Regions from separate parts of the Bacillus sp. FJAT-42376 genome, predicted to be linked through region 1. Evidence: predicted binding sites of a transcription regulator. Region 1 holds the regulator's gene; each other region holds the start of a gene.
What was found. Region 1 encodes LexA, which represses DNA repair genes until DNA is damaged. Its sites were predicted from a motif close to CGAACATATGTTCG; they were not measured.

Region 2: the regulator LexA is predicted to act here: its motif matches at 4,604-4,617, upstream of CEF21_RS09740 (WYL domain-containing protein).
Region 3: the regulator LexA is predicted to act here: its motif matches at 2,543-2,556, upstream of CEF21_RS14395 (Y-family DNA polymerase).
Region 4: the regulator LexA is predicted to act here: its motif matches at 5,173-5,186, upstream of CEF21_RS14325 (DUF6434 domain-containing protein).

What each region holds. Positions count from the first base shown of each region.
Region 1 is NZ_CP033906.1:2,427,673-2,435,639, reverse strand. It holds gene tkt (transketolase) at 1-1,200, opposite strand, end outside; gene CEF21_RS12180 (DUF896 domain-containing protein) at 1,307-1,537, opposite strand; gene CEF21_RS12175 (YneB family resolvase-like protein) at 1,645-2,307, opposite strand; gene yneA (cell division suppressor protein YneA) at 2,316-2,636, opposite strand; gene lexA (transcriptional repressor LexA) at 2,787-3,410, shown strand; gene CEF21_RS12160 (magnesium transporter CorA family protein) at 3,533-4,969, shown strand; gene cysI (assimilatory sulfite reductase (NADPH) hemoprotein subunit) at 5,144-6,862, opposite strand; gene CEF21_RS12150 (assimilatory sulfite reductase (NADPH) flavoprotein subunit) at 6,890-7,967, opposite strand, start outside.
Region 2 is NZ_CP033906.1:1,926,551-1,934,517, forward strand. It holds gene CEF21_RS09715 (PilZ domain-containing protein) at 1-33, shown strand, start outside; gene CEF21_RS09720 (DUF1659 domain-containing protein) at 261-479, shown strand; gene CEF21_RS09725 (DUF2922 domain-containing protein) at 501-719, shown strand; gene CEF21_RS09730 (YvrJ family protein) at 779-973, shown strand; gene CEF21_RS09735 (efflux RND transporter permease subunit) at 1,014-4,193, opposite strand; gene CEF21_RS09740 (WYL domain-containing protein) at 4,351-4,563, opposite strand; gene CEF21_RS09745 (hypothetical protein) at 4,704-4,913, shown strand; gene CEF21_RS09750 (hypothetical protein) at 5,002-5,241, shown strand; gene CEF21_RS09755 (hypothetical protein) at 5,653-6,108, shown strand; partial or broken gene CEF21_RS21940 (transposase) at 6,449-6,613, shown strand; partial or broken gene CEF21_RS21945 (transposase) at 7,083-7,502, shown strand.
Region 3 is NZ_CP033906.1:2,860,513-2,868,479, forward strand. It holds gene CEF21_RS14375 (iron-sulfur cluster biosynthesis family protein) at 1-214, opposite strand, end outside; gene CEF21_RS14380 (CDGSH iron-sulfur domain-containing protein) at 356-565, shown strand; gene CEF21_RS14385 (HPr family phosphocarrier protein) at 590-826, shown strand; gene CEF21_RS14390 (YolD-like family protein) at 870-1,208, opposite strand; gene CEF21_RS14395 (Y-family DNA polymerase) at 1,226-2,482, opposite strand; gene CEF21_RS14400 (YqzH family protein) at 2,692-2,898, shown strand; gene CEF21_RS14405 (DUF1572 family protein) at 2,920-3,459, shown strand; gene CEF21_RS14410 (hypothetical protein) at 3,523-4,503, opposite strand; gene CEF21_RS14415 (GNAT family N-acetyltransferase) at 4,633-5,151, opposite strand; gene CEF21_RS14420 (hypothetical protein) at 5,340-5,777, shown strand; gene CEF21_RS14425 (bifunctional cytochrome P450/NADPH--P450 reductase) at 5,796-7,967, opposite strand, start outside.
Region 4 is NZ_CP033906.1:2,849,242-2,857,208, reverse strand. It holds gene CEF21_RS14350 (alpha/beta hydrolase) at 1-313, opposite strand, end outside; gene CEF21_RS21335 (hypothetical protein) at 578-718, shown strand; gene CEF21_RS14345 (ArsR/SmtB family transcription factor) at 880-1,926, shown strand; gene CEF21_RS14340 (MFS transporter) at 1,932-3,182, shown strand; gene CEF21_RS14335 (DUF4395 domain-containing protein) at 3,217-3,636, shown strand; gene CEF21_RS14330 (oxidoreductase) at 3,663-4,547, opposite strand; gene CEF21_RS14325 (DUF6434 domain-containing protein) at 4,560-5,153, opposite strand; gene CEF21_RS14320 (TerD family protein) at 5,316-5,936, shown strand; gene CEF21_RS14315 (alpha/beta hydrolase) at 5,995-6,909, opposite strand; gene CEF21_RS14310 (Type 1 glutamine amidotransferase-like domain-containing protein) at 6,946-7,683, opposite strand; gene CEF21_RS14305 (GNAT family N-acetyltransferase) at 7,700-7,967, opposite strand, start outside.

The DNA.
Region 1 (7,967 bases):
TTCAGCTGTAAAATCTTCCACATTTTTAATGGTCGTTTTGTTTGAACCTGCAAGGTCGGCAGATCCGCCGAACAAGTAAGGAACATTTTTAGCAATCGCATTCAGCACTTCTCCCGAGGAGGCTCTGGATGCAAGGCCTTTGCCGGCTTCATAAACAGGAACGTCCTTGTCCCAGCCTTCTGGAAGCTCACCCTGGATAGCACTTGTCAGTTCAGCTGCAAGCTCAGGATACGCTTTTGTATATTCCTCGAACAATGCATTCCACTCTTGTTCTGCTTTTTTACCCGAATCTTTAATGGTCTTCTCAAAGTGTTCATACACTTCATCCGGAACATGGAAATCCTGTTCAAATGTCCATTTGTAAGCGTCTTTAGTGAGCTTCGTTTCCTCTGCTCCGAGCGGTGCGCCATGAACTCCGGATGTGCCGGCGCGGTTTGGTGAACCGAAGCCGATTGTAGTCTTCACCTCAATCAATGTCGGCTGATCTTCGTTTTTCTTTGCCGCTTCAATGGCACGGCCGATTTCTTCTGTATCATTCCCGTCTTCTACACGGATAACCTGCCAGTTCATTGCTTCAAACCGCTGCTGCACGTTTTCGCTGAATGAACGGTCCAGATCGCCATCAAGTGAAATGTCATTTGAATCATAAAGGACGATTAGACGGCCAAGCTTTAAATGTCCAGCATAAGAAGATGCCTCAGATGAGATTCCTTCCATCAAATCACCGTCTCCGCAAATAGCGAACGTATGGTGATCCACGACATTAAATGAATCTTTATTATATGTATGGGCAAGATGACGTTCTGCCATAGCCATTCCGACTGCCATTGCAATCCCCTGTCCGAGCGGTCCGGTTGTTGCATCTACACCAGGTGTATGTCCAAACTCGGGATGTCCAGGAGTTTTACTGTTCCATTGACGGAAAGACTTTAGATCTTCCATTGTCACATCGTATCCCGCAAGATGCAGCATGCTGTATAAAAGCATTGAGCCATGTCCAGCAGATAGAACAAAGCGGTCCCGGTTGAACCAGTTTGGATTTTCAGGATTTTGTTTCATATAATCTGTCCATAATTTGTACGCCATCGGAGCCGAGCCCATAGGCATACCCGGGTGTCCGGAATTCGCTTTTTCAATTGCATCAATAGACAATGTCCGTATCGTAGCAATGGACAAAGAATCAATAGTAGATAATGTCATGATAGACCATCCTTTCGAGTAAACAATTTACCTTCTTATCATATCCGTACAGCCCAAATAGTACAACTAATAGGCCTGTTAAATTAAGCAGGCCTATCCTCGATTCTTAGTGTAATCTTTTATTTTTTTCATCTTTTAATTTCTGGGGTGTTACGTCATTTCCTTCAGGATCAACGACTGTTACACTTTTTAATGTGTTTTTCATTGAGCTTCTGAACGTCCGCAAATATTCTTCCCTGAGTTTTTTCTGTTCTTTCTGCTCCTCGCCAGTCAATCCTTCTGATTTAGACTTTTTGGAAAGAAAATTAATTCTAGCTATTTTATCGTTTGAAAGCATGTGCATTCTCCTTTATTCCCGCTGCGCCAATGGTGAAAATTGCAGGATATCGTATCAAACTATAGTGCAATGGTACAAAAAAGCTATTAAAAAGGCAACCGAACAGATTACCTGGTCTGTTCGGCTGCCTCTTGTTCTTCCTGATAATCCTGATACCTTCTATGCACGGTCGCTTTTGAAACCGAATATCCGAATCCTCTTAATGTAGCGGCAATTTCAGCGAAAGTCAGTTTATTCCTCCTAAGGCGTACGATTTCCTCTATTGGAACCTCTATTTTGTCCTTTCTTCCACCGGAATGTATGTCAGTAAGATTATTCCGAGGATCGTATCCTTTCTCGATAGCCCGCTTCATCCCCCGCCGGATCTTCATATTATGTATTTTCCGCTGGTACTCCTCCACGATGCTGACGATTTCGAGCACCATCGTATCTGCTTCTGATAATTGAAGCTCTCCTTGCTGGGCAATGGAAAATACTTTTGCCCCTTCTTTATATATACAGTGCAGAACCGCCATTCTGGCACTTCCTCTTCCAAGTCTCGTTTCATCTTGGATGAGAATCGCATCTGCTTCTTTATTTTTTATTAGGTCGAGAAGATCAAGGATGCCTTCCCTCTCAATTTCGTATCCGCTTGCCTGTTCGGTTATGGTCCGGACAAGCTCCATGCCATGCGATGCGGCAAGTGCAGTCAGCTCCTCTTTTTGCCTGTGCAGCGATGTTTCCTGTTCTTCTTTAGATGTACTCACTCTGCAATAGATTGCTGCTTTCAAACAAACACCTACTCTTCTGATGCTATAATACGGGAATCAAGATCGTATAGCTGATCTTTTTTTATCGGAATGACAATCCGGTCCCCCGGTTTAATGACAATGGAGGATAAATGATTTTCTTTGTCGACCCATTCAACGAATTCCATCTGCGACAGGCCATGCTTATCTTCGAGAGCCTCAGCGATATCCCACAAAGTATCTCCTTCACGGATTTCTATTTTAGCATATTTGTCCAGTGCTTTGTCTGTACCTGCCCCGGCTGCCGCAAAAACAATTCCTGCTACAAGAATAAAAAATGATGCTATGAGTGCAAATGTGCTCTTTGACATATTAACCCCTCCAGAATGTTTGTTCGCTTTTTCTGATTTTATTATAAGGCGAACAAACATTCCTGGTCAAGCGTTTTTCGAACTTATGTTTGTATATATAGGTAAATCATGCTATAATCACTATAAATTACTTACTTTGAGGTGCTAGCGATGAGCAAATTATCGAAAAGGCAACAGGACATTCTTGAATTCATTAAACAGGAAGTAAAAAGCAAAGGCTACCCTCCTTCCGTCCGGGAAATCGGCCTTGCCGTAGGCCTCGCTTCAAGCTCTACCGTGCATGGGCATCTTGCAAGACTTGAAAACAAAGGTTTAATAAGAAGAGACCCGACAAAGCCTAGGGCGATTGAAATTCTTAACGAAGACCAGGGAGCCGGCATTCCAAAAACGGGTGTGATCAACGTTCCAATCATCGGGAAGGTAACAGCCGGTGTTCCGATTACCGCCGTAGAAAATATTGAAGAATATTTTCCTCTTCCGGAACGGATCGCTTCTCCTGATGAGCATGTCTTTATGCTTGAAATTGTCGGAAACAGTATGATAGAAGCAGGTATTCTGGATGGTGACCTCGTTGCCGTGAGACAGCAGCAGTCTGCCAACAATGGAGATATTGTCGTAGCGATGACGGAAGATGATGAAGCGACTGTAAAACGCTTCTTTAAGGAAAAGGATTATATCCGTCTTCAGCCTGAAAATTCTTCAATGGAACCTATTTTGTTAAGAAATGTATCCATTTTGGGAAAAGTGATTGGTGTTTACCGCACGGTTCATTAAGAAGCTTGTTCTTCGGGACAGGCTTTTTTTTCGGGAAAAAATGATAAAATAAATCTTTATCCCCTATCCTATTGCATAGGGTCATTTTGCCTTTACTTTTATTCACCAGGAGGAAGGTTGCCATGTCCGGCCAATCCAAGGAGCTTATACTGGATGAATCATCCAGTCAATTTATCTTTCCGTTTTCCCTTAAACCTGCAGGCATAAAGAAAATGGAGGGTACGCTAAAATCATCCGGCTACGAATTTTTCAGGCTCGAAGCAAAGGAGTTGGAAGGTGCTTTTTACGGCCCGGGGCAAACCGTGTCACATGATCAGATGGATCAGTACTTTTTGCCGTTTATTGAAAACCTTCTGTTTACGGAAGAACCAGCACAGGAATCCCTAAGCCGCTTTTCCAAAAGCCTCCATTCAAAAATACGCCTTCTGTTCGGTGATGAGAAGCGTTCATTTGAAGTGGAAATTCTGTCTGCCGATCTCTTTATCTGCCCGTTTCAAATTGGGATGATATCGGTCAGGACCCGCTTGGCTGATACAAATCTTAAGCTTTCGGATGTTCTTCATTTCCAAAACCAGTTTCGGGTCCTTGAACCGAAAATAGTAAAGAAAAAACAGCTTCAGGTTCTTTCAAAAGACGGAACCTATGACAGTATTCAGGATTATATATTTAAGGAGGTTGCTCCCTGCATCGTTCCTTATATTCAAACAGGGGCAAATAAAACCTCTTACTTCGGGAGCCTCCCTTATTTTGTAGATGAAAGAATGTACGTTGTGAGTACACTCGTGTCTGCTGAAGAGTATGTTTCAAATCAGCATTTGTTTCGCTCCGGTCAGGTTAACGGCTACGATCCCGAAGGCATGCCGTTTATCTCTGCCTACGATCCCGAATACATTGATGAATACGCAAAGGAGCACAGTTACAGACGCTGGGCTCCCCAGACCCAGTATATTGTGAGCGATCATGCTTTTACTTGCCTTACACAGCGGGGGACTCATGTTCCTTTGATTAAATCTGAGATGTTCGGCCAGCATTACTACAACTTGCTCCTTCACTTTTTTTATAAAATGGTTCTGTTAAAACTGTCCTACCAATACTCCCTTCTTTATAGAAGAAACAAAACCGGAGAAATTGAACAGCTCATTCAGACCATAACGGAGTTTTCAGGAAAATATCACTTTAAGGAAATCAGCAGCAGGACGGAAGGCCAGGAACTTGCTGTATTAATGAATAAAGTGTTTCATATCTCCACATTGTATGATGAAGTCAAGAAGACACTGGACAGCTTATTCCGGAACCAAGAAAAAATTTCAGCGAAACGGAATAATTATCTGCTGTTTATCTTAACCACCTATACAGTGATCTCCGGGATATACGGTATGAATCTCGTGATAGAAGACTGGAAAGGGAAAATTGACTGGACGATCATGGCCCGTTACTCGGTTTTCGAGTATATTGCCTTCTGTGTCGCCATCAGCGGAATCCTGATGGGCATCGGGCTTGGTGCCGGGGCTATATTCAGTTTGAGCCGGAACCTTATTATACGGAAGAAAAAAAGATGACCCCTTATATGAGCGGGTCATCTTTTTTCTGTTACACTTTGCTGCTGTATGCAGTCAGAAGGCGCTTTGCTTTCCTTGGGCGAGCAGTTCGTTTCCTCGTGAGCCTGCGGGATCTCACCTGTCCCGCTGCTCTAATTATCGCGTATTCCGCCCAGGGTTTTAAAACCCTGTTATTTAATGGTGAAAATTCGTTCCATCTGTTGTTGCAGCAATCACTCCGGTGCGAATGACAAAATCACCAAAATGCTCTCCCGCCTGTCTCTCTTTCGCATAGCGGGGCAAAAGCTCCCGCAGCTCGCGGAGAATTTCCTCTTCTCCGATGTTTTCTCTGTACATTTTACTGAGCCTGCTGCCGTCAAAAGCTGCTCCGAGGTACATGTTGTATTTTCCGGGAGCTTTGCCGATAAATCCGATTTCTCCTAATGCATGGCGGGCACAGCCGTTCGGACACCCTGTCATGCGAATTGTAATTTCTTCGTTTTTCAAACCATTCTCATCCACGATTTCTTCAATTTTATTAATCAAAACCGGTAGATAGCGCTCAGCTTCTGCCATTGCAAGGCCGCACGTCGGGAGTGCAACACAGGCCATTGAACTTCTGCGCAGGGCCGAAAAGTGTTTTCCGTCTGTAAGGCCGTATTCACTGATTAAAGCGTCAATCTGTTTTTTCTTCTGCTGGGACACGTTTGCAATGATCACGTTCTGATTGGCGGTCAGCCTGAAGTCGCCTGTATGCACTTTCGCTATTTCCCGCAGTCCCGTTAAAAGCTTCACCTGTTCAAAATCAGCTACACGTCCGCCTTCGACAAACAGGGTATAGTGCCATTTCCCTTTTAAACCTTTCACCCAACCGTAGCGGTCTCCATTATGATCAAAGCTATATGGCCTTGCTTCATCGAGGCTCCAGCCAAGGCGGTTTTCTAATTCTTCCTTGACTGTTTCAAGACCAAGACGGTCTACGGTGTATTTGAAACGGGCATTTTTACGTTCTGAGCGGTTCCCGTAATCACGCTGAATGGTTATGACTTTTTCAGCAAGATCAAGAATTTTATCCGGCGTACAAAAACCAATTGGCTTTCCGAGCTGCGGATAGGTCTGCTGGTCCCCATGGGACATTCCCATTCCGCCGCCAATCAGGACGTTAAAGCCGGTAAGCTTTTCCTCTTCAACAATGGCGATCAGCCCGAGATCCTGCGAAAAGACATCGATATCATTTGAAGGGGGCACAGCGATTCCGATTTTAAACTTCCGCGGCAAATAAAGTGGTCCGTACATCGGTTCCGCCTCTTCCGCTTCCGCTGTTCCCGCTACCTTCTCTTCATCAAGCCAAAGTTCATGATAGGCCCGGGTGCGAGGGAGCAAGTGTTCACTCAATTTTTTTGACCATTCATATACTTCTGCATGAATGCCCGATTGTTCAGGGTTCGGATTGCACATGACGTTCCTGTTTACATCTCCGCAAGCGGCAATTGTATCCATGAGGGAAGCATGGATTTCCTGGATGGTTTTTTTCATGTTCCATTTTAAGACCCCATGCATCTGAAAAGTCATTCTCGTTGTAAGTTTCAAGGTTCCGTTCCCGTTTGTCCGGGCAAGCTCATCCATTACAAGCCACTGGTCTGGAGTAGCCACGCCCCCGGGAAGGCGGACACGGAGCATAAATTGATAGGCTGGCTCAAGTTTTTGCTTTTGACGCTCATTCCGGAGATCACGATCATCCTGCAGATAGCTTCCATGGAATTTCATCAGCCGGTTATCATCATCGGAAATACCGGAGCTGATCGGTTCAAGCATTGATTCTGCCAGTGTTCCCCGTAAATAATTGCTTTCTTCCTTTATGCGTTCCACATCACTCGGGGTACCGCCGGGTGCAGTCAGTTTTGTGTTGGTCATGCTAACCTGACTCCTTTCCTGTATGGATTAATAAACATCACGCTGATATCTTTTATCCCGCTGCATAGAAGCCGCGTATTCTTCTGCTTTTTCACGGCTCATCCCGCCTTCATGTTCAATAATTTCGATAAGAGCCTCATGTACATCCTGGGCCATGTTTTTCTCATCGCCGCACACATAGAATACGGCACCTTCCTGAAGCCAGGAGAAAAGCTCTTTGCTCTTTTCGCGCATCCGGTGCTGAACATAAACTTTCTTCTCCGTATCACGTGAAAAGGCGACATCCATTCTCGTTAATACGCCGTCTTTTATCCATTTTTGCCATTCTGTCTGATAAAGGAAGTCGGTAACGAAATGCTGATCACCAAAAAACAGCCACGATTTGCCCTCAGCTCCTGTTTCTTCGCGCTCCTGCAAAAAGGAACGGAATGGAGCAATTCCCGTACCAGGTCCCACCATGATAATCGGGGTGTCAGGGTCGTCCGGTAGCTTAAAGTTCTCATTCGGCTGCACATATACAGGCAATCGGTCTCCCGGCTGAAGCCGTTCTGCCGCAAGAATGGAGCATACCCCATTTCGCGAACGTCCGTGACTTTCATAGCGCACGGCTCCAATGGTTAAATGAACTTCTTCCGGATTGGCTTCCAAACTGCTTGAAATGGAGTACAGCCTTCCCGGAATTTTCCGAAGAATAGAAAGCAATTCTTGTGCCGATCCTGCCCACGGGCCGAAATCCTGAAGCAAATCAAGGAAGTCGCGGCCTGTCACATACTCTTTAAGGTTCCCTTCTTGTCCGGGCGAAAGCAGTTCCTTCAGCTTTTGATTTTCCGTGAAAGCTGCCGCCTTTTCAAGGAGGGGCTTTGTAAGGACGGTTATTTCAAAAAAGGAGGTGAGAGCATCCTTTAAAGACCGCAATTCCCCTTGTTTCCCAACTGTCACCGGTTCTTCGGGGTCCCACTTCATTTCATCAATCACCATGCTGACAAGGGCCGGATCGTTTTCCGGATAAATTCCGAGACTGTCGCCGGGCTGATAGGAAAGACCGGACCCTTCAAGGGATAGTTCCAGGTGAGTCGTCTCTTTATTGGAACCGCGCCCGTTTAAA
Region 2 (7,967 bases), 500 kb from region 1:
AAGGAGTATGCTCAAACCAGAACAAAAGCATAATGATGAACTCTGTTGCATGCAACTGAATTAGCACTCCGGGACATGAAAGTACCCGGGGTGTTTTTTTATGGGGTAAAAATAGGATCCAGTTTTAGTCCGCCGCACCAAAAAATATTGTTTTTAACCTTCTCTCTCCTGTCTGGCGATTCGAAAACAAATAAATTGGCAGGTTTCCGCTACTTTCCCTTTCTTTCGGTGTATTGCTATAGCGAAAGGGGGTGAGAAACATGGCACAAACAATTCTAATCGACAGACAGCTGCGACTTGTATATGACCTCGGTCTGAATAAGGAAGGAAAGCAAGTATTCAAGTCCAAGACTTACAGCAATGTTAAACCGGCTGCTGATTCTGATCAGCTGATGGCAGCAGCATTGATTCTTTCAGGGCTGCAGCAGTACCCGCTTTTCGCAGCTGAGCGTCTGGATGTAAATGAAATTCAAAACTAATGAATGGAGTGAGGTGTAAAAATGGCAAAAACACTTGAAATGCAATTTGTAAATGAACAGGGGAAAACCGTCACAATCAGTGTAGATGCTCCAAAGGAATCGATTACAAACGAGGAAATTGCGGCAGCGATGGATGGCCTGCTTGGATCCGGTGTTTTTACTTCCGGAGGAGGCAATTTAACATCCAAAAAAGGTGCGAGAACGATTGACCGGACTGTAAAAGACATGGATATAAAATAAACAGGGAAACAGGGGGCTGACCATGTCAGGTCCCTGTTTTAAAAAAGGCAGGGGGTAAAATGGAGCAATGGCTTCAGCTCATAGGAGACACAGGGTTTCCGATTGTCGTGACGATGTACTTGATGCACAGGATTGAAGGGAAACTGGACGTTCTGATCCAGACCATTCAGATGCTTCCGGTCCGGATACACGATGAAAAAAGAGAATCCACAGATCGTACGGGCAGAATGCATTTAACTGAAAAAATTCAATAAAAGAATCCCGGTCATCAGACCGGGATTCTTTGACATTCTATTATTCAGCTGTCCCATTCATTCTTTTTCTTTCCTTTTTGGACTGTTTAAAGAAGAACAACTCGTATACAACCGGTACGATGATCAGTGTCAATAAGGTGGATGAAGTTAATCCGCCGATTACCGTAATGGCAAGACCCTTTGAGATCAGTGTGCCGGATGACGTTGTAAAGGCAAGCGGAAGCAGGGCCGCAATGGTCGCAAAAGCTGTCATCAGGATAGGACGCAGTCTTGTTTTTCCTGCTTCGATGAGCGCCTCGCGGATGACAAGGCCTTTTTGCTCCCTGTTCTGGCCGATCCGGTCCACCATTACAATCGCATTGGTTGTAACAATTCCAATAAGCATGAGCAATCCGATCATCACGCTGACGCTAAGCGGCTCTTTCGCCAGATAAAGCCCCAGAAGGGAACCGACCGGAACAAAAATTAAGGAAGACAGGATAACAAAAGGAATTCTCGCCTTGCCGAATGTAATCAGCATGGTGATATACACAAGTCCGATTGCAACTGCCATCGCAAGGCCGAGCTGCTGGAACGTCTGGACGGTTTCGTCGCTTCCGCCTCCGCCTTCAAGGGAAACTCCTTTAGGAAGATCAACATCTTCCTTTACTCCCTTGATAACAGAAGAGGATACTTCCGCTATATTATCGGACGTAATTTGGGCACTTACCTGAGCATACACTTTTCCGTCCAATCGCTGAATGGATGTGAACGCATCAACCTCTTTTATATCTGCAACATCTGAGAGTTTGATTGGCCCTTTTTGGCTGAAGATGACCGTATCTTTCAGCTGATCCACGGACGTAATATCTTCTCCGTAGCTCAGTTCCACACTCCGGTCCTGCCCGTCTAATTTTAAATCTCCAACATCGACAGGCTTCGTCTGATCGGAAACCGTGCCGAGCACCTGGAATCCGGAAACTCCATACTCATCTGCTTTGTCGGGTTTGATCGTCACTTCCGCCTGTTTCTGTTTTTCTGCAAAATTGTTGGATACATATTTCAAATCTTTGTTTTTGTTCAGATAATCCTCTACTTTTTTAGAAGCTTCGGATAAAGCGTTCAAGTCATTTGAATATAAATCAATATTTACATTGTTGTTGGATGGAGGTCCGCCGCTGCTCTGCTCCTGAATGCCGAGTTTCGCATCCGGTGCTGTCTTTTCTGCAACAGTTTCCATCTTTTTCTGAAGATCTTTAATATAATCCGATACTTCTGTTCCATCTTTCAATGTAATAAAGTAACTGGCTTTATTCTCCCGTTTGAGTCCGGTTGTAAAGTCACGGCTTCCAATTCCGGCTGTTACTTCTTCAATCGGTTCCTCTTTATCAAACATTTTTTCCAGTTCGAGGGAAACATCGTTCGTTTTCTCAAGTGTTGTAGAAGATGGAAGCTCTACGCTTGCAACGAGCGTTTTTTGCTCTTCGTTCGGAATAAAAGTGAAACCGAGTCCGCTGACTAAGAATACGGAACCGAATAAGAGCAGGAGGGAAACCCCGATAACGGCAATTTTATGATTCAGCGACCATTCGATTACACCGGCATAAAACTTCTGAAGAGGGCCTTCCTTCTCTTCTTTCGGAACTTTTTTAAACGAGAACCGTGCCAGAATCGGTACAATCGTAATGGATACAAGCAGAGAAGTAATAAGGGCAAATATAATCGTTAAAGCGAACGGCAGGAAAAATTCGCCTGTAATGCCTCCTACAAATCCAAGCGGCAGGAAGACGACAACCGTTGTGATGGTAGAAGAAGTAATAGCTTTCAGAATCTCTTTAGTGGAATCCTGAATAAGTTCATTGGAAATGCCGCTATTCGTTTTGCGCACGCGTCTGAATATGTTCTCAATAACAACGATACTGTCATCCACAACACGTCCTACTGCGACAGCCATTCCGCCAAGTGTCATGATATTCAAAGAAATATCAAGCTGGTTCAGGAAAATGGAAGTGACGAGCAGGGAGAGCGGAATCGAAATAATAGCAATGATGGTCGCTCTGAAATTCCGAAGGAAAACAAGTACAGCAAGAGAGGCGAACAATGCTCCAAGAAGTCCTTCGCGAATGAGTGTTTCCACTGACTTTTCAATGCCTTCAGCCTGGTCAAATCCAATGGAATAATCCAATTTGTCGTCGTATTTTTTCAGTGTCTTGATGACTTCATCCGCTACTTCAACGGTGTTGGCATCCTGTTTTTTCGTAATCGCCATCGACAGGGAGTCTTTGAGATTGTAGCGGGTTAACTCCGGGCGGTCTGTAATGGTTTCGATTTTAGCAATATCTTTCAGTTTTACTGGTTCCTGCTGTGCAGGCTGTGCAGTCTGAGGTGCTGAAGCGGCAGGTGCTCCGCCGGATGGAGATCCTTGTGGAGAACCTCCTTGCTGTCCTCCCGGAGCGGCCGGTGCCTGGCCGGATGTTGGGCCTCCCTGCGGCGAACCTGCTGCCGGTGTCCCGGAGGTAAGCTGCAGTTCTTTCAATGTGTTTACTTCATTTAATCCTTCCTGTACTCTGATTGGAATTTCGGTATCTTGATCTACGACGTTTCCAGCAGGAAAAGATAAGTATTTTGCGTTGATTTTGTCTTTAATCTGGGAAAGAGACAAGCCGCTTTTTTCGGCTTTTTCTTTATCGACCGTAATACGGACCACTTCTTCTTTAAGTCCTCCGACTGAAACACTGTTTATGCCGGAAATTTTATTCAATTCCGGAATGACATCGTCCTGCAGCAGTGATTCAATATCAGCGTTGTCCTTCGTAAAGAGGGAGATGTTGAATATCGGGAACGTTCCGAACGAAAAACGGTTTACTTTCGTTTCGGCTGTGTCGGGAAGATTCGCTTCACCGATCAGCGTGTTAATCTGATCTTCAACTTTATCAATATCAGTGTTAAACGGGAATTCGAGATTGATGATGCCCACACTTTCATAGGAGGAGCTGGTGACACTTTTTACCCCGTCAATCCCTTTAAACTCGTCCTCTAGCTTCGATGTAACCTGCTCACTGACATCATCAGGGGAGGCTCCGGGATAGACTGCTTCCACTGAAACTTGCGGAAATTCAATGTTCGGCAGCAAATCCACTTTAAGCTGTGTAAAACTGTATAGCCCTCCCAGAATGAGCAAAAAGGAGATAATGAAAACAGCTACCGCATTTCTAAGACTAAATTTAGTTAAAAAATTCATGGCTACACCTCTTTGTATTAGTTGTACAAAAGTTATACAAGAAATACTATACTCCCTTTTCTGTAAAATTGCATCTATAAAATGTAAATAAATTGTGACGGAAATGAAATGAGAATTAAAAAGACCGCCGCCGGAATTTCCCGGGGGATCTGCAGCACTATTTTCTGGAATGAGAAAGGAATCCTGCTGAAAGAATCCGCTCAAGCTTGAATACCCGAAGTTCTCCTTTCAGAAGGCAGCGGGCTGTAATGGATTCCGCGGATTTCTTGAGAACGATGATGGGCCGCTGTGTGATTTCCCCGCGGCTGGATAGATAGATTACCTGGATCGGTTTTTTCGTCTCCAGACTTTTTGATAAAATAATGCCCAATTATATTCCCTCCTCTTTGTGGATGTATATTCAGTATATACGAACGCATGTTTGTTATGCTACTATTTAAGAACATTTGTTCTTTAAACGACTGAAGCAGTAATCAGCGTCTATCCGTTGTAAACAGGAGGGTGACCAGGGTGAGGCATCATATTATGTACACATTTGTTATACAAGGAATAAGAAACATAAAGGTTATGGACTTTCAGGAAGGAAGAATTCTTACCATTTCATCAGCAGAGCTGGAAACAAATCTGCTGTACAAAGAGTTAGCCGGGGACCTAGCCCCTTTTATCGAAAAAATCAATCAGGGAGGCTACGATTATCATCCGCCAAAAGGAAAAAAATAAAGGATTCCCAATCTCCGGACCGAATATAATCCATATATGATATGACAGCGATCTGAGAGGCATACACTTTAAAAAAGGGGTGCTGGATATGTCAGAAAATGAAAAGATGGAAGAGCTTTACAACATTTCGCAGGAAATTGTACGAACACTTCTAAAGGATGGTTATGAAGGGAATCAGCAGGCATTAAGACAAGCAGTCGAGCTTCTGAGCAGGTCAGTGGGAGATTTATCTTTCATGTACGGGAAAAAGGATGCGTGCCACGAGGATCTGCTTAAAGGGACTGTAGCAAAGGTTCAAATTTCGTATAATGCCGTTCAAATGAAATGATTCTTTGGCTTATGGGCAGGTTCAGTGTTCAGACAGTTTATAAAGAAGGAATGAATCGTTCATTTTCTATTTAATAGGGGCATGTCTTCATTCACGCGAAGGGCAAAAAAACAGCCTGTCTATTTCTTAGCGGGGCAGACAGGCTGTTTTTTTTGTCTATATTCCAGTTATAAACTTAGAGTAGAAACCGCAAAAAGAACATTCCGGTATTCTAAAGAATTTAAGTTAAGCATTCTTGGGGCTTCTATATTTAATCTTTTATTACTACCTAATTTACACTCAAGTAATAAAAGATCTCTACGTTAATAAAGAAACTTTTCATAAATATGGGTAATAAGTAAGTATTAATCAATTCCAAATTATTTTAAAATATAAATATATTGTTAAAATAAAATTGGAGTGAAGAAAATAATGAAAAAATTAGTTGAAAAGTTTACACCCATAATTCTAGCAACATTAGTGATCATTGGTGGAGTAAGTGCCTTGCCAATGAAAAAAGCGGCAGCTTACTCTGGAGTTAAAACAGTTGAAACAAGTAGTAATTTTACATACCAAATTGGATACCATGAAATTGCTACAAGTGAAGATAGTTCGAACGTTTATGGATCTGTAAAAATGGCTCCAAATACAGCTGCATACATTCGGATGACTCTTCAAAAATACGAAGGAGGAGCTTGGAAACAAATTTCAGCACATAATGCTGGGTATGCATACTCCGAGTATGGAGATATTAAGCAAGCACACACTACTTTTACAAACGTGATAAATAATGCTGGTCGAACTATAAGAATACAAGTAGATTTCTTTAATAATTCTAATTACACTGATAATCTTCAAACAGCTTATTCATATAGTTGGACAAGATAATTGGAATACTACACTGGTTAATAATGAAAATAAGGCTAGGGCAAAGCCCAGTAAATAAGAGAGGCCGCCGCAAATAAGTTTGCGGCGGCCTCTCTTTCTATTCTTTACGTTCATTTTTAATAAAAAATATAATGATACCTTTTGATAAAAAATAAAGTTACCACACAATAACCAACGGAAGTGTCCTTATATATAAACAGTATAACATGGACCAGGTTGTTTTGCCCTTGGATCTAGAAGTGAAACTCGATGAAAAAGATATAGCCTACACCGTTCATCATATGGTTGAACAGATTCCTAACAAATCGTTTTTTAGTTTCCTACTCTAGACCGATGTCCAGCTTATCATCCGAGAATGATCATGAAAATTATCTTTTGTGCCTATACCCTATTTGTTTTTTTAGGCAGAAAAATTGAGGACTCCTTACTGACAGTGTTCGGATGATGTGGCTTTCTCAAGGGTATGTAACGTGTTATCGAACTATTAACAGGTTCCGGGTACATCAGGAAGTAAAACACCTTCTCCATCAAGCTTTGTCCAATTTTGCTGTCAGCTGGGCTCAAAAAAAGCGAATTGCTACAGAGGGTATTTTTATTTATGAAACCAAAATTGAAGCCAACGCAAATATATTAAAATTTGTATGGCGGAAATCGGTGGAAAAATTCAATGCCTGTTTGATGGAGAAGACCAGGCAAATCTATGATGAACTGTTGGGGAAAAACATTATTCAACCATTGAACGGGATTATGAGGACGAAATCAAGGGGGGAAATTCTCTTTAATCGTGAAACAATTGGAAGAAAAAGTCGAGGGATGGAATTGAAAATTAGAGTCAAGATAAGATAGGGAAGAGCGGAAAGAACTTCGTTGCATGCGCAAAGAACCAAAGAAGCTTCATAAGATGTTTACAGACTTTGTGATGGGTATACAACTCATTCCATTTTGAATCATATTGAGAAGCACTTCTTAAACTCCCGGAGTATATCGTCGCGGATGCGGGGTATGTATGCGAAGAAAACTACGCAGATGTCTTAAAAAAATCGGAAACGGACACCGCTCATTACCTATAAAAACTATCGTAAAGAGAACAAAAGAGTTTCAAGGAGAACGAGTTTCATGCCGTCAATTGGGCGTACAACGAAGAAGACGATTCGTTTACATGCCCAAAAGGGAAACGAATAATGTTCCGCTATTTATCCCAACGAGCCGGTCGCAACGACTTTAAGCGAGAGATCAAAGTATATGAATGCGAGGACTGTTCCAATTGCCCTCTACGCGCTCAATGTACAAGAGCGAAGAATGGGAATAACCGCAAGGTCTATTATAACGAGACGTGGGAACAACAGAAAAATCAAATCAAGCAGCAGCTTTCGGAAGAAAAAACGGACTCCATATAAGCTCAACGAAAAATTGACGTAGAACCAGTTTTGGATATTAGAATGTTTTTGCTTTAAATGTCCACCACTTAGTTTAATGTATTCCTTCTGAAGCCATTGGTCCTTACTTCAAAAGTTTGCAGTCCATTATCTTCTGTGCCTATATGCAACTTTTCTTTTCGAGAGGCAAGATGTGAGCTCCATCAAAAGAAAGCCTTAGTATGGTGGAGTTGACATAAGAGTTGAGTTAACCATATATTAAACGACAGCATGAGCGAATTCTAATTGTAAAACTGTTCGAATGAATCATTTAGTTAATTGTGTACAAAAGCAAAAGAAGAAAATAATTGATGGCTTATGGTGCAAGAGTTATGAGAAAGGCTAAAAAATATATAAAAGGAAAGCTTTCATAAGAGAGAACAAGCTCCTTCTATATTAAAATAACAAGCTCCTTCTTTATTAAAACAAAAAATCGTTAGCTCA
Region 3 (7,967 bases), 430 kb from region 1:
CCATTTTTGTCTTTTCCAGATAGACCGGTTTGAAATTGGTTTCGATTTTCAAATCATCCTCTTCTGTTTCCTTCACAAGCCAAAGGGCTGCGACCCCTGATACGACACAGCCGCATCCCTCTGTATCGTATTTCAGCTTCAAACGAGCTTCCGGATGTTCGCGCAAGCTCGGCGCAATTCGTTCCATTGCTTTTTCTGTAAATGTTACGTTCATGTCTCGCACCTTCTTTAGAATGATGTATGGACAGTTTACCACACTCTCAGCTTCTTCGCCCTTATGATGCAAAGGTTCGTTGCTTTTTCAACTGGTTCAGATTAACATTAGAGTATCTTTTTTCTGGAAAGGAGGACAATGATGTCTAAAGTTCAAATTAAAATATTGGATAACGGCCCTTTCCGTGTAACAGGAGATGTGGAGCTTGTGGATGCAGACGGTAATGTATATCCGGCTAAGCCCGCTTTTTCTTTGTGCCGCTGCGGCCAGTCTAAAAAAATGCCCTATTGTGATGCAACCCATAAGGGCACCTTTGATTCCTGCGTTCGTGCAGAAAAAGAATTGGACTAATCGATCATACTGGGGGATGGGATAATGAAAGTTCGTGTCGTAAAACCTGTTTTTGCAGATCCGGCAAGCCAGCTTGTTCATACGGCCAATCAGTTTGAAGAAAGAATTTTAATAAAAAAAGAACACTGGATCATTGATGCAAAAAGCCTTCTTGGGGTTCTGGCTCTTTCCCTGCAGCCCGGGGAAGAAATTGAGATTGATGCGGAAGGCAGTACGGCAGCGGAAGAGGCCCTTCTGCAGCTTGGCCTGTTTGAAAAGTAACCGGCAAAAAGGCCAATCAGCGGACGTACTGATTGGCCTTTTTTTATTCTTCCTTCTGCTCTTCTATCTTCACAATTCCTTCAAGCGGAATCATCTGCCTTTTGCCTGCTTCATTTACAATCCGGATGGCCTGCCCGACCGGATCCAGAAAATGAATGTATCCGGTGTACGGCACGAGCTTCTCATGCTCGTGCACCGTAAATCGGAGGAGCTGATGATTTTCCATCGCCATGCAGATGATCTCATTAAATTCCTCCAGCTGCTGCTCATCAATCTCAGGCTTTGCCGTATACTGCTCTTCTTCTTTCCACTGGCGGAGAAGCCTCACATGCTCCGGCAGCATCATCGATGTCCATTTAATATTTCCGCGGTCACGGATCATTTTCCTCCTCTCCTTTCTTATGCCTTATGTCCTCCGACTAGTGTTGCCCGGTGCTTCGCTGTTCCCGCTTTCGTGTAGGAAACAGCCCGAAGCAGAGAATCAGAGCCGTGTTTGCTTCGGATGGAATCCATGACATACCCGAGTGTCCGGTGCTTCTCCCGGTCAGGCTGAAAGAGATTGAGCTGGCTTTCCGTATCCTCCTCAATGTTGGACAGGGCAATGGAGATTTTACGAACCGTTTTCCCGTCATAAAACTCCTCAAAAAGCTCCAGGCATGTTCGGTAAAGATCCATCGTGATATTTGTCGGCTCCTCCATCGTCCGGGAACGGTAAAACCCGCCCCCCCATTCATCCTTGCTGTAGCCGACGCCAAAACTGATGGTCCGGCCCGACCGGCAGTGATGGCGCGCTCTTCTTGCCACCTCTTCGCACATTTCAAGGATGACGTGCTTCACCTCTTCCGGATCCGTGTAATCACGCATAAGAATCTGGCTTTTGCCGAAGCTGATCTGCCCCTGCATAATCGGCTCGCCGAGGTCGGACAAATCCACGCCCCAGGCATGATGATAAAGCTGGCTTCCCATAATGCCGAATTTTTTTTCCAGCACTTCCAAAGGGTAATTGGCAAGCTGGCCGACACTGAAAATGCCCATCCGGTTCAAATTTTTTTCCATCCTTCCCCCGATGCCCCACATCTTGCTCAATGGTTTTATATTCCACAAGTTTGTCTTCACATCATCATAGGTCCATTCGGCAACCCCGGTCTTTTTTGCCTCAATGTCCAGGCATATCTTGGACAAAAGCATATTCGGGCCGATGCCGATCGCACACGGCAGCTGGAATTCCCGCTCCATCTCGCTTTTAATTTTCCAGGCAATCTCATGGGCGTCCCCCCATAAATGTTCGACACCGTCGACCTGGATGAAACTTTCATCTACACTGTAAATATGAATGGCTTCTCTCGGCACATAGCGGTAAAACATTTTTGAAAGCTCAGTGGAAATGCGGATAAACAATGCCATTTTCGGGTTTACAACGTGGATCCGGGGATCATCCGGGATTTCAAATTTTCTCGATCCTGTTTTAATATTAAAGTCCTTTTTCAATTGGGGAGATGCGGCCAGCACCACACTTCCCTGCCTTTCGGTATCCCCGACGACAGCAAGGTAGCAGGTATGCGGATCCAGTCCCATCAGGACAGCCGCACAGCTCGCATAAAAGCTTTTCATATCAACGCAAAGAATTTTCTTTTTGGGAAGCTGGTCATAATCCATCGCACTTACCCCTCCAGCAAGAATGTGTGTTCGTAGTTCTATTATACCGCTAATCATAATCGAATAAACGTTCGTATTCAATGGTAGTTTTTGCCGAACAGTGGAATATTGGGGATTTTTGAAAAAAAAGCCATTCGATCCGCCGAAAAATCTTTTTTAGGCAGAAGGAATGATCTTATAATGTGGGGAAATAGAAAGCAGGTGTGACGATGCAAACAGAATGGCTGGAGAAAATGCTGACCCGTGCCTTCAAGCAGTATGGGCGGGATTTGGAGGAGCATCCGCTTCCAGAAAAAGATATGGTTTCATTTATGGATGATCTGGGACGGTCAAAGGATGAAGAAACGGAATATTACGAGGTCATTGAGAATCTGGTATACGAATATATGGTGAATAAGGATGACTGCAGATTCTAATCCGAAGCAAGGAGTGATGAAATGAGTGTGGGAACGGTGTATCTCAAAGTCGTAATGAATCGCTTTAAGGGGGTAAAAAACTTAGGTGACCGGGCAATGGAACAATTAACTGAACAGGATTTACATTGGAAGCAAAACGAAGAAACAAACAGCATCGCGGTCATTGTCAAGCATATGAACGGGAACATGGTTTCCAGATGGACCGATTTTCTCACCACTGACGGGGAAAAACCTGACCGCAGCCGTGAGCAGGAATTTCTGAACGATTTAGGAGACCGGGCGGATGTCATGCAGGTTTGGGAAAATGGCTGGAATGTATTGTTTCATGCACTCGGGCAGCTCACGGAGGAAGATCTGCTAAAAGAAATCTTTATACGGGGCGAATCGCACATGGTAATGGATGCGATTGAAAGACAGATGGCCCACTACGCGTATCATACTGGACAGATTGTGCACATCGGAAAGGAACGGAAGGATGCGGAGTGGAAAAGCTTGAGTATACCGAGGGGAGAGTCGGATATTTTCCTGCAGAAAATGCTAGAGAAGCATCAGAAGAGGTGATTCGTGATGGATTCGGGCTGGACTGTAAGCTTTTCCGGCCAACCTTCCTTTTCCGGCCGTTCCTCATCTCTTTCCGGCCGATCTCACCTGAATTCCGGCCGTCCGAACCTCTTTCCAGCCAAACCTCTTTTTCCTGCCAATTCCGGGTCTTTTCCGGCCGTTCCCCATCTCTTTCCGGCCGATCTCACCTGAATTCCGGCCGTTCCGAGTCTCTTTCCTGCCAACCTTCTTTTTCCTGCCGATTCCACGTCTTTTCCGGCCATTCCTCATCTCTTTCCGGCCAATCTTACCTGAAATCCGGCCGTTCCGAGCCTCTTTCCTGCCAACATTCTTTTTCCTGCCGATTCCACGTCTTTTCCGGCCGTTCCCCATCTCTTTCCGGCCAATCTTACCTGAATTCCGGCCGTTCCGAACCTCTTTCCAGCCAAACCTCTTTTTCCTGCCAATTCCACGTCTTTTCCAGCCGATCTCACCTCGAATCCGGCCGTTCCGAACCCTTTTCCAGCCAACCTTCTTTTTCCTGCCGATTCCACGTCTTTTCCGGCCATTCCTCATCTCTTTCCGGCCAATCTTACCTGAATTCCGGCCGGTCCGAACCTCTTTCCAGCCAACATTCTTTTTCCTGCCGATTCCACGTCTTTTCCGGCCGTTCCCCATCTCTTTCCGGCCAATCTTACCTGAATTCCGGCCGGTCCGAGCCTCTTTCCAGCCAAACCTCTTTTTCCTGCCAATTCCACGTCTTTTCCAGCCGATCTCGCTTCTTTTCCGGCCAATCTCACCTCGAATCCGGCCGTTCCGAACCTCTTTCCAGCCAAACCTCTTTTTCCTGCCAATTCCACGTCTTTTCCGGCCGTTCCTCATCCCTTTCCGGCCGATCTCACCTCGAATCCGCCCGTTCCGAACCCTTTTCCAGCCAACCCTCTTTTTCCTGCCGATTCCACGTCTTTTCCGGCCGTTCCTCATCTCTTTCCGGCCAATCTTACCTGAATTCCGGCCGTCCCAAGCCTCTTTCCAGCCAACCTTCCTCTTCCGCCCTCTTTTCAACTCGCTTTCGAATCATCCATGTACGGCCCGCCACAGCAGACAATTGTTTCACGCGCTCCGCTGCAATATCGCCGCCTAAGAGTGAAAAAACAAAAAACCCGTACCAACAGGTACAGGTTCCCCATCTTTTCATTCAGCCTGCAGGGCGATCCATTCTCTCCGCAGAATTCCCATAACGATCCGGTCAAATGCTTTTCCATCCCTGAGGACGGTTTCTCTCAGACGGCCTTCTTCTTTGAAGCCCGCTTTGCGGTAAGCACGAATGGCCGGCTCATTGTAGGAAATGACATCAAGTCCAACACGGTTCAGATTCAATTCATAAAACGCGTACTGAAGAAGCAGCTGAAGGGCTTCTGCTCCATAGCCTTTTCCGCGGTGTGCTTCCTCTCCGATTCCAATGGCAAGAAGGGCGCATTGATTATTCCACTCAATGCTGTGAAGGGCGGCAAACCCAAGCAGCTGATCCCCTTCATTCGTTCTGATCCTGAATTCAAGTGCTTTTGCAGGAGAATCCGGAGCCTTTGGGAAGGCAAAATCCGTATCCACCATCCTAAGATAATGGCTGTTTTGCCAGCTGTTCATGTCCTCTATGTCTGCGATTCTCGGTGCGGCAAGACGGATTGTTCTTCCAGTAAATAAATCGATCAATTGTTTCGTGCCCCCTTAATTTTAGGGGCTCAGACGGTGCCGGCCCCGCTATTTTTAATATTGGTTTTCTGCACGGCAATCATTGGCGCATCTCCTCTTACTAAGATATGTGAATTATATGATAATTCGGCGTGTAAATCAATTGTTTATGGAATATAATGGTATAAAAGAGTGATGGAGGTGCCACCATGAGAGCTTTGGCCAGACAGGCTGCCGTTTATGTCATATTCCTGCTTCTAGCTGTATGGCTGTTGTATAGCGGGGCGCACTTTGGAATTCAGCTTCAAAAAGAAGGAGAAGAAATTTATGATATGAGAACATTCCGGGCTTTCCAGGCTCTTTTTCCTATTGCCGCCGGGATGCTGTTTGCGGTTCCAGAGCTGATATTGGGCTTCTGGAGAGAAGGACGCTGGAGCATCAATTGGCTTAAGCTGCTGATTTTTGGTCTGCCTCTCGCATACATAACAGGAGGAAGCCTGCAATTTCTCACCGGAGCCAATCTCCTGCCGTTTTATGATTTTTTCACAGGAGGATCCGGGACCTTACAAGGGATTATGATCAGTTCCATTTGCGCAGCTGCTTTTGGGTATGTTCTCCTTTCATGTGTAAGAAAGCAGCCTTGTTAAGGGCTGCTTTCTTCGCATTTATTTACCTGCCCAGACATCCTTTGAAAAGCGTCCCTGCTGCTGAAGATCAGCAAGCCAGCTGGCTGCTTCTCCTGCTGATACAGCTTTCTCGGTCTGATAGATTTCGGTTAACACGTTCTCTACAGCGGGTGCCATTTTGCTTCCGTCCCCGCAAATGTAAAGATGGCCTTTTTTCTCCAGCAGGGACAGGAGATGGGAGGCGTTTTCTTTTATAAGATGCTGGACGTATGTTTTTTCTTTCCCTTCTTCACGGGAAAAAGCAGTGTGAAGGGTTACAAGACCATCCTGTTCTGCCTCGATAAGCTCTTGTTCATAAAGATAATCGTGTTTGCGGGCTCTGCAGCCAAAGTAAAGGTGCGCTTCCCCCAGTTTGTATCCCTGCTCCTTTAATGCGCGCCTTCCCTGAAGGAATCCTCTGAATGGGGAAATCCCCGTTCCCGGGCCGACCATAATGAGCGGTGTTTCAGGGTTCGCAGGCCGTTCAAAGCCGCTTTGAGGCTCCTTCACAAAGCAGGTAACCCTGTCTCCCGGAAGCAGCCGGGAAAGGTAGCCGGATGCGACTCCGTTGTATTCACCCGCTCCGCTCCACGCTGCTGTCTTTAGTACACCCACAGTGAGACTGACTCTCCCTGCAGATGTTTCAGGTGAGCTGGAAATGGAATAATAGCGCGGTTTGAGTGCTGGAAGCATACCTACAAACTGCTCAAAGGACAGCTCGCAGGCCATGTATTTTTCCAAAAGCTCAAGCATCGTTACGCGTTTCGCCAAAATTTCTTCCTGATACCGCTCCAGCATGGCTTCCAATTCCATACGGTGCGGAGGACAAACATTGACGGCCGCAAGAATTTTCAGCTGAGATCTCGTTACAGGCTCTTGAAATTCCACGAAGTTTGTAAACAGTTCGCGAACACCAACCGGGCGCCCTTTCGGCAAATGGGAGGTGCCGGCTCCTTCTCCACTTAAAACCAGCTGCTCATGACCGTTTAATTGAAATCGTCTAAGAACCCGGTTCACCAGTTCCGGACTGTTTTTCGGGAAAATCCCGATATGTCCGCCTTCTTTATAGCCGATTCCATCCGGAAGCAAAAATTCAATATGGCGGGTGCTCCTGCCGCTTTCTTCAGACTGCAGCTCTTTTACAGCGGCAACCTCAGCGGTTATCGCTCCATAGCCGCTGGCGATAGGAGGGGCCATTTCCCCGGAGACAAATTCAACTGAAAGAGCTGGGCCATCAGACGTATTCTCTATAGGAAGATCGATTCCAAATCGAGCTGCGATGGAAGCCCAAAGCTGGTTCTCCCATGCTTCATAATCTCCTTCAAAATCCGCATCTGCATCGCCTTCTCCGCGCTCAGCCACCCGAACCGCGCCTTTCGCCTCCATTGCCGCATCAATCAGATGGGGAATGCGCTGATACGTGCTTGCCCAGTTGCGGTCTCCGCATCCAAAAACGGTGTAGTGCACTCCCTCCAGCTCGTCTGGATCTGCCCCTTCAAGCCAGTCCGTAAATTTCACCGCATTGTCAGGCGGATTTCCATTATAGGAAGCAGAAAGAACGACAACCGCACCTTCTTTTGGCAGTTTCCCTGCATATGCATCAAGAGGCGCTGCTTCCGCTTTAAATCCGTACCGGATCCCTTTTTCCGCAAGCTCCTTTGCCAAACCTTCCGAAGTCCCCATGTTGGACCCGTAGAGAACAAGCATCGGAGTTTGATGGGCATCCTCTGCCGGCTGAAGAAAAGCAACCGTTGTTTCTTTTTTCGGCGGCTCTTCCGCCTGTACCCCAAACCCGGTAAACGGTTTGCGGGATTTCACCTTCATCGTGAAATGATCCGGCTTTAACGTAAGGGTTTCTTTCACTTCAAGCTCATAGTTTGTATGATCCGTAAAATCAAAGTGCTTTAAAAGCATGCCCATGACAAGGGCTGCTTCATGAAGAGCGAACTGCTGGCCGATACAGGCCCGCTGTCCATTTCCGAACGGCTTAAAAGCATGCTGCGGAATCCGGCTCATATCGTCAAACCGTTCAGGCTTAAACTGATCCGCATCTCCGCCCCATACGGAAGGATCGCGGTGCAGCTGAGGGAGAAGAATGGTTACTTCTTCTCCTTTTGAAATCGCATATTCTCCGCCTATCACGTCATCTTCTTTGGCATAAAGAGAAAAAGC
Region 4 (7,967 bases), 420 kb from region 1:
AGCTTTTTCTGCCGAGCAGTTTTTTGCTATATGGCCCGCTGACCCATGGACATAACTCGTTGATTCTCTCTTCCCCGGCAGGATTTAAATCAATGGCCGCAATGATGATCTCATATTGGTTTTTCTTTAATACATTCGCCAAGTCAAGAGATACCCCGCCAACAGCTGATTCATCTGTAAAAACATTCTGTCCGTCGTGCAAGTAGAGGACAGGATATCTTTTACTGCTGCTGGAGCAGGAGGGAGGCTGGTATATACGGATCGTCCGCTCATGGTTGAAGGCTTTCATTGGGATTCGGAAGGAGTCTATCATTTTTTTGGCCTTCTTTCTTCTGTTTAATCGTTCGCCGCTGTAAAAGCTGGAATTCCTGCTATGTGAAGTCTTTTCCATCCAATTAGCTATGCTATATAGAGCTGTTTTCAGACCAAATTCGGTATCAAAATAACGACATCACCGTAGATAGCTGCCTGTTCTCAACAGATGCGACCTATGATAAACTTATATTAACATAAATTGCCAAATAATTAGAAGCAGATATTATTGGAATAAAAAATGGAGAAAAAAAGGGGGATATAAATGAAAAGAGAGGAAGAAAAAAGTAAAATTAATACGGATGATGGCTGGAATCGCACACTTTATGGCAGTCCTACAATTGGGGGTTTTATAGTTGTTGGATTAATTGTTGTTTATATTGTTTATCAATGGTTATTTACTTAAAAGTGGACTTTAGTGGAATGAGGGAACTCCTAGCATTACGGAGTTTCCTTTCTTTATTTTGAATACATCATAATCCACTAAAATAGCCGTTCAATAGAAAAATTCTATTTTTATTGAATAAAAAATTCTAAAAATATAGAATATAAGCAGAGGTGATGGAAATGGAGTTTGTTTTTGAAACAGGAAGAGAACGGGAAACCTATCAGGTTGAGGTCCGCTATTCACTGCTATGGGAGGCGGCACTTGGCATTGCTGCCATTACGAATACGCCGCTGATTAAAACCCTTGAGCAGCCGGAGTCAGAGTGGAAGAGAATAAAAGATTCTCTTCCGGAAGAGATGCTGCATCATCTTGATTATGCAGAGAAAAACAACACATGGAAGGCGCTTCTTCAGCTGCTGCATGGAGAGAACTTTGAAAATCTCTCATCGTTCACAGACTACATAAAATCTCTTTCGAATGAAGCATTCAAATTTATTTGTCTTCCGTTCCTTGGCTCTCGCTTACAGAAAACGAGAAAAAAAGCCGCGGAGGGAGGCGAAGCGTCATTGCTTGAGCTGCAAAAAGCGGCAAGCTGGAATTCGTTCTTCCCGGCTTACATTGAGCTGGTGTGCAGGGAGGATTCGGCAAAGCTGAAGATGCATCTATCAGATATGCTTACCGGCTGGTATGAGGCAGCAGTAAAGCCTGATGAAGAAAAACTGAACAGTATTCTGAAAAGAGATGTTGAATCCAAAAGCAGGATGGCTGCAAAAATGAAACCTGAACCGTTTGTAGAATGGGCGACAGAGGGGAGAACGTATCTTCCGGAGCCGAGTATTCATCATGTTCTCCTTATTCCCCACACCATTTACCGTCCGTGGAACATTGAGGCTGATTTTGAAGACACGAAAGTATTTTATTATCCGGCATCCAATGAGAGCATATATCCTGATGATCCATTCATTCCTCCAGCATCGCTCGTTCAAAAGCATAAAGCGCTTGGTGATGAAATCAGGTTGAAGATTATCAAAATGCTCTCCGGCAAAAGCCGGACATTGCAGGAAATAACAGATGAACTCGGGATGGGAAAGACGACAATTCATCATCATTTAAAAACGCTTAAAGGAGCAAGGCTTGTAGAAGTAAAAGAATCTAAGTACTTCCTGAGACAGGTCTCGCTTCAAACGCTTTCTGAAGAACTCACCCAATTTCTGGACAGGAAGTGATTCAGATGGGAGAACGAGCTTATGTAATGGGGGAAGCAAAACAGGAGCTGAAGAAAAATCGAAACATCCTCAAGCTTTTGAGCGGCAATTTTATTTCGTTTTTCGGAGACCAGATCTACTTAATTGCTGTGCCGCTGATGGTACTCGCTCTTTCAGGCTCGCCTTTCATGATGGGAATGGCGGCGGCGGCAGAGCGGCTGCCCATTCTTCTGCAGCCGGCAGCAGGGATCCTGGCAGACCGGATGGACCGGAGGACTCTTCTCCTGATCTGTGATGCGGGGAGATGTCTTTTAACAGGCATCTTGGGTACTCTGCATCTTATTGGTGCTTTGGAAATTTGGCAGTTGTTCTTTGGTGTTTTTGTAATCGGAATCTTTAGCCAGGTGTATCAGACTGCGCAGTTTGCCTATATACCAAAACTCGTAAGAAAAACCGATTTACCGGCCGTAAATTCCATCAATTCAGCCATCCTTAACACATCCGTCCTAATGGCACCGGCCATTGGCGGGCTGGTAATAAGCTTGTATAATCCTGGTATTGGATTGCTGATCAACAGTGTTAGCTTTTTCATCGCTTATTTGTCCATATTATTAATTCCGATTAAATCCATTCCTATTTCTCATAAAGGAAAGCGCTCCTTTTGGAACGATGCAGTGGAGGGCTTTCAATATGTCATGAAGACGAAGCCTATTTTTTATACGAACATGGCGCTGCTTCTGTCTGTAGTTGGAACAACTCTTTTTGTGACGATGCTGATTTTTCATTTGAAAGATACAATTGGTCTTTCTGAATGGGAAATCGGACTGCTGTTCTCTTTTAGCGGAGCTGGCGCGGTAGCGGGGGCCATGGCGGCAGGACTCTTCAAAAAAAGGATATCAAATCGAAAGCTGCTCTTTCTCTCATCTTTTATAGGCGGGTGTTCCATTTTTCTATTTGGTCTGAACGAACAATTCTTTTTGCTGATCATACTGAATGCAGTTGGAACGGCAGCCGCTGCGGTGATGAATCCTTGTATCGCCGGAATAAGGCAGGATTTTACACCCGATCATTTGCTGGGGAGAGTTCAGGCAACAAGCAGGCTTATGACATGGGTACTTATGCCGCTTGCGGCCTTTATGGCGGGTGTTTTGGCTGAAAAGGCAGGTACACATGCTGTGATCATATTGGGGAGCTTTTTTTCGCTGGCTGGATCTGTCGTTTACTTAAAGCTTGAGAAGGAAAACAGCAAGTTTCCCAAAAAGAAAAGAATGGTGTAAAATACGTATATTCCAATCAGTAAGGTGGGTTTTTATGAAAACCATTCCGAAACCGCTTGTTTTGACCAATCAATGGTTCATCGTCCTTTCTGTTTTAGCAGCATGGCTTACTGGCTGGGGATGGATTTTACTCATTCCGTTAGCAGCAGGATTAATGGGGTTAATTTATAATTTTAATCCCATCATGAAGACGGCCGGACTATTCCTGAGAAAACCGGCATCCGCCTACATTCCGGAGGATTTTGATCAGCAGCAGTTTAACCAGGCGATTGCCGTAAGCTGTCTTGCTCTTGGTTTTATTGGGTACGTGATGCACTGGATGATACTTGCTTATGTTTTCACGGCAATGGTTGCTCTCTCAGCCTTTATTGCAATCCTTGGATTCTGCATCGGATGCTTTATCCGCTTCCAATGGCAGCAATACCGTCACCGCAGACAATCAAGCCGTGTTTAAAGAACCCATGCTGGACGGGTTCTTTTTTATTTTTTCGGCAAAAGTCGGCGTATGATAATGGATTCCCAAATACGCCAGGGCAATACTCTTTTTAAAAGGAGCGTTAACCGGACTCCCTTTCCAATTGGATATCTGAGCTTATTCACCCTGCGTTTTTCGCATAAAACGGTTATTAATCGCACCACATCCATTGGATCCCCATGTTTTGCACTACCTCGTTCCAGCTCATTTTCAATTCCTGTCATATAAGAAAAGTAGGGAGAATGCGGGTCCATCGATACTTCCGCCACCTTTTTCCCAGTTGTCCAAATGTTCGTTGAAAAGGATCCCGGCTCAATCAGCATGACATCAATGCCAAACGGTTTCACTTCCAAACGAAGGCTTTCACTAAATCCCTCAAGTGCATGCTTGGATGAGACGTAAGGGGACAGACCCGGAAAACCGATCAGTCCGCTTATGCTGCTCATGTTGATGATCTTTCCGCTTTTCTGGGCGCGCATGAAAGGAAGAACAGCCTGAGTGACCGCGATGGCACCAAAGAAATTCGTTTCAAATTGCTCTTTAAACTCTAAGATCGTAATTTCTTCACTGAACCCTCCGAAGGCAAATCCCGCGTTGTTGATCAGGACATCAATCTTTCCGGTTTTTTTCAGAAACTGCTGGAGTGCCTCGATCGAGTCAGCACTGGTCACATCCAGAGGATGGATCGAAATCTTTTCTGCACACCCGTTATGCTCTGCTAGTTTTAAAAGTTCCTTCGATTTATCCATATTTCTTATAGCTGCGATTACGGTGTGGCCTTTTTTGGCTAATTCAAGGGAAGCGAGCATCCCAAATCCGCTTGACGCCCCGGTGATGAGGATCGTTTTTTTGTTTGATGTATTTTCAATCGCTATTTTTGCATTCTTCATCCCATTTCTCCTTCAATCTTTCTTATCCGTATGAAGCCCGTTATGCTTGTACTTGCTGCCGCCGGGAAGGTTTTTGACTGTATTCCATGCCTCAACAGCTTCTTTGCGCTTTTTTCCTTTATTTGCAGGGTCTGCGAAAAAGTCGCGGGTGAACTGGTTGTATTGAAATTGCGGGGAAATGGCTGTTTTGTAGGAAGGGTCTTTTTTTCGTTCTTCCTCTTCATGCCAGGCTGTTACAGCATCCTTATATGTATACCCTGCATGCGTTTTGAAATAGTTCTGTATGTAGGTAGAAAAATGAAATCCCGGTCCAATCACTGTCTTAAAGAAGGCTCTTGCTTCCTGGCTGCAGCGGTGGTTCTCCGTAATCACCGTTTCCAGAGTCAGCTCGCGGCGGGTCTCTTCTCTTCCAGGAGGATTTGCAGATCGTTTCGGCTTTAAAATTTCTCCTGTCTGCAAAAACGCTACAATTCTCGAGGAAAGCTCTGATTTGGAACCAGAGGGGGATAGTCCATGCTCTCTGCAAAAAAACTGCAGCTCCTCTTTTAACCAATAATAGTTGGTGAATTCCTGTACAGCAATAGATAGAGTCAGATTCGGCCTCATTTACATGCCTCCTATTGAAAGAACGTACGTTCCTTTTTAGGAGATCATATCACAAAAAGAGGAAAAAGTAACCATAGATGAGCGGTATTGGAGAAAATGCCCTATTTTTAGTAGACTAAAAGGTGAAGTGGAAACATCATCCAGCAGAAGGAGATGAATAGAGTGATTGAGTTAAAGAAAAAAGGTGAATCCATTAATCTCTCAAAAACAAGCGGATCAGGTATTGGCGAACTATTGGTGAATTTAAATTGGAATCAGAAACCGCAGAATCAAACTGGAAAAGGAGGATTTTTATCCGGATTGCTCGGGAAAGGTGCAAGTCAAGCGGACCTTGACTTAGGCTGTTTATATGAACTTAAAAACGGCCAAAAAGGCTGCATTCAGGCCCTCGGAAATGCGTTTGGAAACCTTAATCAGCTGCCTTATATTCAATTGGACCACGATGATCGGACTGGAGCGGCGGCGGGTGGAGAAAATCTCCGGATCAATGGAGACCGGGTACAGGAGATGAGACGGATTCTTGTATACACGTTTATTTATCAGGGAGCAGCTAACTGGTCAGAGGTAGATGGGGTCGTTACACTAAAATACGGCACTGGCCAGGACATAGAGGTGAAGCTTGATGAACACCGCAATGGCCAAACGATGTGTGCCATTGCCATGATTGAAAACGTCCAGGATCAGACGTTTAATGTTACACGTCTTGTCGAATATTTTCATGGACATGCAAAAATGGACCGCGCCTTTGGATGGGGGATGAAGTGGCAGGCGGGAAGAAAATAAAGAGAAGGGTCCTAGGCTTAGCTTAGGACCCCCGGATCTCCCAGATGAAACCAGCTATCTACTGTGTTACAGGCACAGCCTCTTCCAAAAATTCATCCAATATCCGCTCATATGCTTCCCGATTCTCCGTAAACGACATCGCGTGATCCCCTTTTTCAGCAAAGTAGATTTTCTTTGGACCGTTTTTCTTTTCATACAGCAGCTGAGATGATTCAGATGGAATGTAAGCATCGTCCTTGCTGTGAATAAAAAGGACGGGACTTTTAATCCTATCAATGAATTGGATAGGGGATACGTCTTTAAGAGAGTACCCGTCGCGCCATTTCATAAAAGGGCGGGCAATCGGCATGACAAGAAAGCCTGGCAGACGGAATTCTACTTTCAGACGGTAAAGCAGCTGCTTTTCCAGGCTGTCGAACGGACAGTCGGCCACGTAAAAATCGGCCCCGTCCTCAAGCATTCCGGCATACAGCAGCATGGTAACCGATCCCATGGATTCTCCGTGGATGCCTAACGTTATATCCTGTCCAAATTGCTCCTTCAGCCAATGAACAACGGCTTGCAGATCGTATTTTTCATAATGGCCGTAGCTTGTCGTTTTCCCGCCGGACTCCCCATGTCTGCGATGGTCATAGATCAGGACGTTGTATCCGCGCTTTAAAAACAAATTCATGTATTTAACCGAGTTGTAGCGGTTGACGGTAACCCCATGGCAGATGATGACAAATTTGCGGTCCTCGTAAGGTGCGACGAGGTAGCCTTTGACGTCATATCCGTAAATGGACGGAATCGTCACTTCAGTTTTTTTCAGCTCATCAAAATCCTTCTGAATAAAATGCCCGTCCAGTGTTTCGCGCTCCAGAATTTCTTCGTCTGTCCGCTTCTTAATAAACATCATCATATTTGTGAAAAAGAAGCCAACGATGAATATGTAGGAAAGGGCAACGCCAAGACCAATCCAAAGTTTTTTCATTCTATATCCTCCATTCAGGACTATTCTATCTTCATTTTAGCGATTGACCGGCTGAAAGGAAAGCAAAGCATTGTTACCGAACTGCTTCATCTTCCCATGCGGAAAAGGGGTGATTAAAGAGCCAAGATCCTTCAGTGAAAGCCCGCAGAATAAATGGATGCTCTCAGGTGAACCGATGATTTCATACGTATTTCCGTTTATATATAAGGCGCAGTCATCTTCTATAGCTATCCCTTTTCTGTTTGTTTGCTCCATAAGTGAGGCAAAGGCTTCCGCACGATCAGGCTGATTAAAATGAGGGCAAAAAACAGCATTCAAAATAGACCATCCTTCACTTTCCGCATAACCGTCTCCCTCATAATCCGAGCGAAGGCCGCTGCTGAACCAGCATATGGCTCCTGCACTGATTCCGGCAATCAGTTTGCCGGATTGCAGAGCGTCGATGAAAAGACCATCGATTTTCCATTGTTTCGATGCTTCTATCATGTTCACATAGTTTCCTCCGCCAAGGTAAATCAGGTCAGCAGCTTGAAAGGCTTCCGTCACTTCTGAGTAAGAATGGAAGAAAGCCGTCCGCAAAACGGAAACCTGGCAGCCAAGACGCTGTTCAAACACACCGAGGAATTCTTTTATGTAGACTTCATCATCCGAAGCCGCGCTTGGAATAAATAAGACTACTGGATTGTCTTTTCCTGTCAGCTCCGCCAGCCGCTGATTGATAAAAAAATGATCAGACTTTCTGGCGTATCCGCCTCCGATGATGACTAAGCGCATTCTTTGTTCCCTCCATTCATAAAATCGGCAGACTGAAAATGTATTGTTCGCCAATCTTTCCGGTCTTTCGATTGCCGGTGTCAAAAAATCCGGTCTTTATGTATAGATTTTGGGCAGCGATATTCCTATGGTTGACAGCGAGAATCACTTCAGCACAATCTGGAAATTCCTGCTGAACAAACGCCTTCAAAAGCTTCAGTCCTCCTTTCGCATACCCTTTACCCTGATCAGAGAAATTGACAGAGAAAGAAGTTAATAGCATCCGGTTTGGAAGATCCGTATAG